Regions from separate parts of the Paenibacillus sp. FSL E2-0177 genome, predicted to be linked through region 1. Evidence: a T-box and tRNA genes for the amino acid it is inferred to sense, from the RefSeq annotation. Region 1 holds a T-box; the other regions hold tRNA genes.
The links. A T-box is a leader RNA that pairs with one kind of tRNA and senses whether it is charged. The one in region 1 lies ahead of metG (methionine--tRNA ligase), so its partner is inferred to be a tRNA-Met.

Region 1 (2,304 bases):
GTATCGGATAAAGGGTATGAAATTCTCTACTTCACTGATGATATTGATGAATTTGCGATCAAGATGATTCAGTCTTATAAGGAAAAAGAATTTAAATCCGTATCCAGCGGAGATCTGGGGATCGAAGCCGACGAAGCGGACAAGCCAACGGAAGCGGAAGAGAACGAAAACAAGGAGCTTTTTGAAGCGATGAAGGACATCCTGTCCGGCAAAGTGAAAAATGTTAAAGCTTCCAAACGTTTAAAGACTCATCCGGTATGTCTCTCTGCCGAAGGTGAACTGACAATCGAGATGGAGAAAATCCTGAAATCGATGCCGAATGGCCAAGAGGTGCAAGCGGATAAGGTACTCGAAATCAACATCCATCACGAAGTGTTCCAGTCCTTGAAGGCGGCAGCAGAGAACGACAAAGAAAAGCTCGGTTTATACACGAACCTGCTGTACAACCAAGCCCTGTTGATCGAAGGTCTACAGGTTAGTGATCCTGTTCAATTCACCAATGATATTTGCAAAATCATGAAATAATATGAAGTACAGAGACCATCCAATTGTATTATGATTTGATTGGGTGGTCTTTTTTATTTCAGTATTTCATTTTGTTGTGCGAAAAAGGTAGTAATCAATTTCAGAGTCATTATTTGTACAACCGCTGATCGAATAGATAATTTCACCTTGTGTGCTTTTTTTACTCGTCACTTCGGAGCAGGTATCGGTTCTGACTCCTGTGTTGCTTCCACCGAATGCATCATTAGAAGCATCATAGCTGTAATTAATCACGTTACCGTCAAATTTTAAATCCTTAAATATGGGATCGCCTTCATCTGTGTAACTTGTAACGCGTATATTGTCTGCTTTTTTGCTGGAGAGATTAGTTATAAATTTCTCGAATTTATCGAGGTTGTACACTTTTTCAAAAGAAACAATATCCCCTCTACTGATGGCTTCTTTGGAAGTATAGGGTTCACTTTTGGGAACAGAATTAACTTTATGATCGGAACAACCCCATACTCCTGCTAGTAAAAGAACAGAGAGTGTAAGCAAATTTACTTTTTTCACTGAGGGACCTCCTTGTAACGTATTTATATAAAAGACGGAGATTAACTGGAAAAGTTACAGAGAGCTTGATGTTTCACATTGACAATAAACAACAAATTGAGTATTATTTTCTCTTACTTGAATATGTAAAAGCAAAGAAGAGAAAGAGTACCACGGCAATTCTTTCAACAGAGAGCTCCGGTCGCTGAAAAGGAGTAAAGAAAACCCTTGGGAATATGGTCTCAGAGCTGCGCATCGAAACCTTATGGGTTGTAGGCTGCGCCGGAACCTGCATCCGTTACAGTGCTAGGGTATAAACGTTAATTAACGTCGTACCTGAAGAGGTAAATGTTATGAGGCATTTATAAAATTAGGTGGTAACACGTGAGTAGAACTCTCGTCCTTTGTGGATGGGAGTTTTTTTGTTGTCTAAAAAAAGGAGGAGAAGGTTAATGAGTAATGTGTTTATAGGTGGCGCTTGGCCGTATGCGAATGGATCTTTACATCTGGGGAGATTATCAAGTGTGTTGCCTGGGGATGTGCTGGCACGATATTTTCGCTCCAAAGGGGATAACGTATTATATGTATCAGGCAGTGATTGCCATGGCACACCCGTAGCAGTTCAGGCTGCGAATGAAGGGATTACGCCGGGAGCTTTTGCAAGCAGATATCATGAAGAGTTTCTGAAGTGTTTTGAACAGCTGGGATTTAGTTATGATCTATATACTCGAACGGATCAACAGCAGCATCATAAGGTTGTGCAAGCGTTGTTTACAAAGCTGCTAGAGAATGGTCATTTATATAAAAAAACCATTGCTCAATGCTACTGCGAGGTGGATCAGCGCTTTTTGCCAGACAGATATGTGGAAGGGACTTGTCCGGTATGTGGTGAGCGGGCGCGAGGGGATCAATGTGATTATTGTTCTACGATTCTAGATCCTGCCGATTTGTTAGACAGAGTCTGCAAATTATGTGGGAATACACCAACAGAAAGGCCGACAGAACATTATTATCTTAGCTTATCTAATTTTCAGTCTGAATTAACGGAATATGTAGAGGAAGCACAATTTTGGAGAGAAAACGCTATAAAACTGACCAAACGTTATTTACAAGAAGAGCTGCAGGACCGCGCGGTAACAAGAGACTTGTCTTGGGGTGTAGATGTTCCTGTGGCTGGATTTGAAGATAAAAAAATTTATGTTTGGATTGAGGCGGTAAGTGGTTATTTATCAGCCAGTAAGCAGTGGGCTGCACAGTCCGGAGGAAGCT
Region 2 (2,304 bases), 3.2 Mb from region 1:
AGGACCGGGATGGACGTACCGCTGGTGCACCAGTTGTTCCGCCAGGAGCATGGCTGGGTAGCTACGTACGGACGGGATAAGCGCTGAAAGCATCTAAGCGTGAAGCCCCCCTCAAGATGAGATTTCCCAATTAGTAAGACCCCTTGAAGACGACGAGGTAGATAGGTTGGAGGTGGAAGTGCAGCAATGCATGGAGCTGACCAATACTAATCGGTCGAGGGCTTATCCTAAAAATACCCCAAAAAGTGAAGAAGAAGCTGCGAAGCTAATTCCGAATACTTTCCGGGGGCCCCGTAAGAAGGGCAAACGCAAATTCGTTTCGGATTCAGTTTTCAGGCGATTAAGCCTGAGCATTTACGCTGTAAATGCCCGTTTGGTGGCGATAGCGGAGGGGTTCCACACGTACCCATCCCGAACACGACCGTTAAGCCCTCCAGCGCCGATGGTACTTGGACCGAAGGGTCCTGGGAGAGTAGGACGCCGCCAAGCGGACAACCACATTACCCGTGGTATTTTTTTTGCCCTTAATATTAATATGTCTTAGAAGGGCCTTTAGCTCAGCTGGTTAGAGCGCACCCCTGATAAGGGTGAGGTCGGTGGTTCGAGTCCACTAAGGCCCACCATATTCCCTGATAGCTCAGTTGGTAGAGCACTCGACTGTTAATCGAGTTGTCACAGGTTCGAGTCCTGTTCGGGGAGCCATTTATGGAGAGGTGTCCGAGTTTGGCCGAAGGAGCACGATTGGAAATCGTGTAGGCGCCACAAGCGTCTCGAGGGTTCGAATCCCTCTCTCTCCGCCATAAAAATTATTAGCATGGCCCGTTGGTCAAGGGGTTAAGACACCTCCCTTTCACGGAGGTAACATGGGTTCGAATCCCATACGGGTCATATCATGGAGGCTTAGCTCAGCTGGGAGAGCATCTGCCTTACAAGCAGAGGGTCGGGGGTTCGATCCCCTCAGCCTCCACCATATTATTTTCACTGACGCGGGGTGGAGCAGCCCGGTAGCTCGTCGGGCTCATAACCCGAAGGTCGCAGGTTCAAGTCCTGCCCCCGCAACCAATTTACTCTTATACATTATGTTTAGGGATAAGCTGGTATGGTGAAAATGAATAGTATATACTTATTAATGACGCGGGGTGGAGCAGCCCGGTAGCTCGTCGGGCTCATAACCCGAAGGCCGCAGGTTCAAATCCTGCCCCCGCAACCAATTTACACTTATGCATTATGTCTATGGAACCGTGGTGTAGTTGGCCTAACATGCCTGCCTGTCACGCAGGAGATCGCGGGTTCGAATCCCGTCGGTTCCGCCATTTAGTTAATTATTATTGGGGATTAGCCAAGCGGTAAGGCAACGGACTTTGACTCCGTCATGCATAGGTTCAAATCCTATATCCCCAGCCATTTATGAGAGCCATTAGCTCAGTTGGTAGAGCACCTGACTTTTAATCAGGGTGTCGAAGGTTCGAGTCCTTCATGGCTCACCATTTTTTTTTAAGTGTGCGCGTGTGGCGGAATTGGCAGACGCACCAGACTTAGGATCTGGCGTTTCACGACGTGGGGGTTCGAGTCCCTTCACGCGCACCATGTTTTTGCGGACGTGGCTCAGCGGTAGAGCATCGCCTTGCCAAGGCGAGGGTCGCGGGTTCGATTCCCGTCGTCCGCTCCATATAGATTTTGCGCCCTTAGCTCAGCTGGATAGAGCGTTTGACTACGAATCAAAAGGCCGGGAGTTCGAATCTCTCAGGGCGCGCCATTTTTATTACTAAGCAGTTATAGTATTGTTAACGGGATGTAGCTCAGCTTGGTAGAGCACCTGGTTTGGGACCAGGGGGTCGCATGTTCAAATCGTGTCATCCCGATTTTATACCTTTGCGGGTGTAGTTCAATGGTAGAACTTCAGCCTTCCAAGCTGATAGCGTGGGTTCGATTCCCATCACCCGCTTATAAAGAGAGACACCTGCCGGTATTAGGCGGGTGTTTTTTTGTATAGTTAAGCACGTATGGATACAATAGGAACTAGAGATTTTATTTGAGGAGGGGCCAATGTTTGAATTTGAAGCAAGGTTAGTCAGACCAGATACGAATGGGAGTTGGACATATCTTACGGTTCCTTTTGACGCTGAACAAATATATGAAACTAAATCAAGGATACAAGTTAAAGGAAGCCTGAATGACATTCCCTATAGAGGAACACTCATGCCGCATGGTAATGGGAAACATTTTATGGTCGTGAAAAAAGAACTGCGAGACTTAGCCCATGCTCAACCTGGAGATATAGTTCGGGTGACAATGGAACAAGAT
Region 3 (2,304 bases), 1.8 Mb from region 1:
GGGGCTGAAGTAGGTCCCAAGGGTTGGGCTGTTCGCCCATTAAAGCGGTACGCGAGCTGGGTTCAGAACGTCGTGAGACAGTTCGGTCCCTATCTGTCGTGGGCGCAGGAAATTTGAGAGGAGCTGTCCTTAGTACGAGAGGACCGGGATGGACGTACCGCTGGTGCACCAGTTGTTCCGCCAGGAGCATGGCTGGGTAGCTACGTACGGACGGGATAAGCGCTGAAAGCATCTAAGCGTGAAGCCCCCCTCAAGATGAGATTTCCCAATTAGTAAGACCCCTTGAAGACGACGAGGTAGATAGGTTGGAGGTGGAAGTGCAGCAATGCATGGAGCTGACCAATACTAATCGGTCGAGGGCTTATCCTATACTTAGAATGCAAATTCGTTTCGGATTCAGTTTTCAGGCATCAAGCCTGGTATGAATATTCCCTGATAGCTCAGTTGGTAGAGCACTCGACTGTTAATCGAGTTGTCACAGGTTCGAGTCCTGTTCGGGGAGCCATATGGAGAGGTGTCCGAGTTTGGCCGAAGGAGCACGATTGGAAATCGTGTAGGCGCCACAAGCGTCTCGAGGGTTCGAATCCCTCTCTCTCCGCCACAAATTTTTAATTAGTATGGCCCGTTGGTCAAGGGGTTAAGACACCTCCCTTTCACGGAGGTAACATGGGTTCGAATCCCATACGGGTCACCAAATCTTCACTTGATTTATCCTAGTGGACTTTGGTACAATAACAATTGTTGTTTATGGAGGCTTAGCTCAGCTGGGAGAGCATCTGCCTTACAAGCAGAGGGTCGGGGGTTCGATCCCCTCAGCCTCCACCATAACACTTTCTTACTGACGCGGGGTGGAGCAGCCCGGTAGCTCGTCGGGCTCATAACCCGAAGGCCGCAGGTTCAAATCCTGCCCCCGCAACCAATTAACTTAAGCAATTATATCTTTTGGAACCGTGGTGTAGTTGGCCTAACATGCCTGCCTGTCACGCAGGAGATCGCGGGTTCGAATCCCGTCGGTTCCGCCATTTTCATCATGGCTCGGTAGCTCAGTCGGTAGAGCAGAGGACTGAAAATCCTCGTGTCGGCGGTTCGATTCCGTCCCGAGCCACCATTTATCATCACAAAAGAATGAGTGCCATGCCGGTGTAGCTCAATTGGTAGAGCAACTGACTTGTAATCAGTAGGTTGGGGGTTCAAGTCCTCTCGCCGGCACCATCCTTGGAGGATTAGCGAAGTGGCCAAACGCATCAGACTGTAAATCTGCTCACGTGAGTGTTCGGTGGTTCGAATCCATCATCCTCCACCAGTTTTTAGGGGCATAGTTTAAAGGTAGAACAACGGTCTCCAAAACCGTTGGTGTGGGTTCAATTCCTGCTGCCCCTGCCAAGTTCTTTCTAAAGTTTAATATGGCGGCCGTGGCGAAGGGGTTAACGCACCGGATTGTGGTTCCGGCATTCGTGGGTTCGAGACCCATCGGCCGCCCCATTTACTTTAAAATGAATAATGGCAACAATATCAACTTAATATGGCGACTGTGGCGAAGGGGTTAACGCACCGGATTGTGGTTCCGGCATTCGTGGGTTCGAGACCCATCAGTCGCCCCATTTTACTTTAAAATGTTATTGGGGATTAGCCAAGCGGTAAGGCAACGGACTTTGACTCCGTCACTCATAGGTTCGAATCCTATATCCCCAGCCATTTTATGCGGACGTGGCTCAGCGGTAGAGCATCGCCTTGCCAAGGCGAGGGTCGCGGGTTCGATTCCCGTCGTCCGCTCCAAGTTTTCATGGCGCCATAGCCAAGTGGTAAGGCAAAGCTCTGCAAAAGCTTTATCCCCAGTTCAAATCTGGGTGGCGCCTCCATTTAGTTCATATGTGCCGGCGTGGCGGAATGGCAGACGCGCTCGACTCAAAATCGAGTGGGAAACCGTGGAGGTTCGAGTCCTCTCGCCGGTATCTTAAAAAGGTTTGTAAGAATGCTTTTATAAGCAATCTTACAAACCTTTTTCTTTATGTCCTTGGGTTTACAGCAGTAAGCCGTTGAATAGAGAGTTTCTCTATTTCAACGGCTTTTTTTAATCTGATTAGTGATTAACCTGATTGATTATTAATGCGGAATGCTCGCGGGGTAAGACCTATTTCTCGTTTGAACATATTGCAGAATTGGGCATCGTTCACAAAACCTGCAGCAGCAGATACTTCAGAGATTTGCATCTGAGTATGACGTAATAGAGATTTTGCATAATCCAGGCGTTTTAACAGCAAATACCGCAGGGGTGAAGACCCGAAACGTTCTTTAAATAGATGG

Region 2: it encodes a tRNA-Met, which carries the amino acid that the T-box ahead of metG (methionine--tRNA ligase) is inferred to sense. The anticodon was not compared.
Region 3: it encodes a tRNA-Met, which carries the amino acid that the T-box ahead of metG (methionine--tRNA ligase) is inferred to sense. The anticodon was not compared.

The regions. Positions count from the first base shown of each region.
Region 1 covers NZ_CP150307.1:4,207,003-4,209,306, reverse strand. The annotation lists gene htpG (molecular chaperone HtpG) at 1-525, shown strand, start outside; gene MHI25_RS18715 (DUF4362 domain-containing protein) at 592-1,056, opposite strand; T-box leader at 1,182-1,443, shown strand; gene metG (methionine--tRNA ligase) at 1,488-2,304, shown strand, end outside.
Region 2 covers NZ_CP150307.1:1,022,347-1,024,650, forward strand. The annotation lists rRNA gene MHI25_RS04490 (23S ribosomal RNA) at 1-230, shown strand, start outside; rRNA gene rrf (5S ribosomal RNA) at 373-489, shown strand; tRNA gene MHI25_RS04500 (tRNA-Ile) at 547-623, shown strand; tRNA gene MHI25_RS04505 (tRNA-Asn) at 627-702, shown strand; tRNA gene MHI25_RS04510 (tRNA-Ser) at 708-800, shown strand; tRNA gene MHI25_RS04515 (tRNA-Glu) at 817-888, shown strand; tRNA gene MHI25_RS04520 (tRNA-Val) at 895-970, shown strand; tRNA gene MHI25_RS04525 (tRNA-Met) at 986-1,062, shown strand; tRNA gene MHI25_RS04530 (tRNA-Met) at 1,134-1,210, shown strand; tRNA gene MHI25_RS04535 (tRNA-Asp) at 1,236-1,313, shown strand; tRNA gene MHI25_RS04540 (tRNA-Gln) at 1,330-1,404, shown strand; tRNA gene MHI25_RS04545 (tRNA-Lys) at 1,412-1,487, shown strand; tRNA gene MHI25_RS04550 (tRNA-Leu) at 1,503-1,587, shown strand; tRNA gene MHI25_RS04555 (tRNA-Gly) at 1,595-1,669, shown strand; tRNA gene MHI25_RS04560 (tRNA-Arg) at 1,680-1,756, shown strand; tRNA gene MHI25_RS04565 (tRNA-Pro) at 1,789-1,862, shown strand; tRNA gene MHI25_RS04570 (tRNA-Gly) at 1,875-1,945, shown strand; gene MHI25_RS04575 (YdeI/OmpD-associated family protein) at 2,047-2,304, shown strand, end outside.
Region 3 covers NZ_CP150307.1:6,033,673-6,035,976, reverse strand. The annotation lists rRNA gene MHI25_RS26845 (23S ribosomal RNA) at 1-369, shown strand, start outside; tRNA gene MHI25_RS26840 (tRNA-Asn) at 430-505, shown strand; tRNA gene MHI25_RS26835 (tRNA-Ser) at 509-601, shown strand; tRNA gene MHI25_RS26830 (tRNA-Glu) at 620-694, shown strand; tRNA gene MHI25_RS26825 (tRNA-Val) at 750-825, shown strand; tRNA gene MHI25_RS26820 (tRNA-Met) at 843-919, shown strand; tRNA gene MHI25_RS26815 (tRNA-Asp) at 945-1,022, shown strand; tRNA gene MHI25_RS26810 (tRNA-Phe) at 1,033-1,108, shown strand; tRNA gene MHI25_RS26805 (tRNA-Thr) at 1,137-1,212, shown strand; tRNA gene MHI25_RS26800 (tRNA-Tyr) at 1,218-1,303, shown strand; tRNA gene MHI25_RS26795 (tRNA-Trp) at 1,310-1,383, shown strand; tRNA gene MHI25_RS26790 (tRNA-His) at 1,407-1,482, shown strand; tRNA gene MHI25_RS26785 (tRNA-His) at 1,526-1,601, shown strand; tRNA gene MHI25_RS26780 (tRNA-Gln) at 1,621-1,695, shown strand; tRNA gene MHI25_RS26775 (tRNA-Gly) at 1,702-1,776, shown strand; tRNA gene MHI25_RS26770 (tRNA-Cys) at 1,786-1,859, shown strand; tRNA gene MHI25_RS26765 (tRNA-Leu) at 1,874-1,952, shown strand; gene MHI25_RS26760 (AraC family transcriptional regulator) at 2,088-2,304, opposite strand, start outside.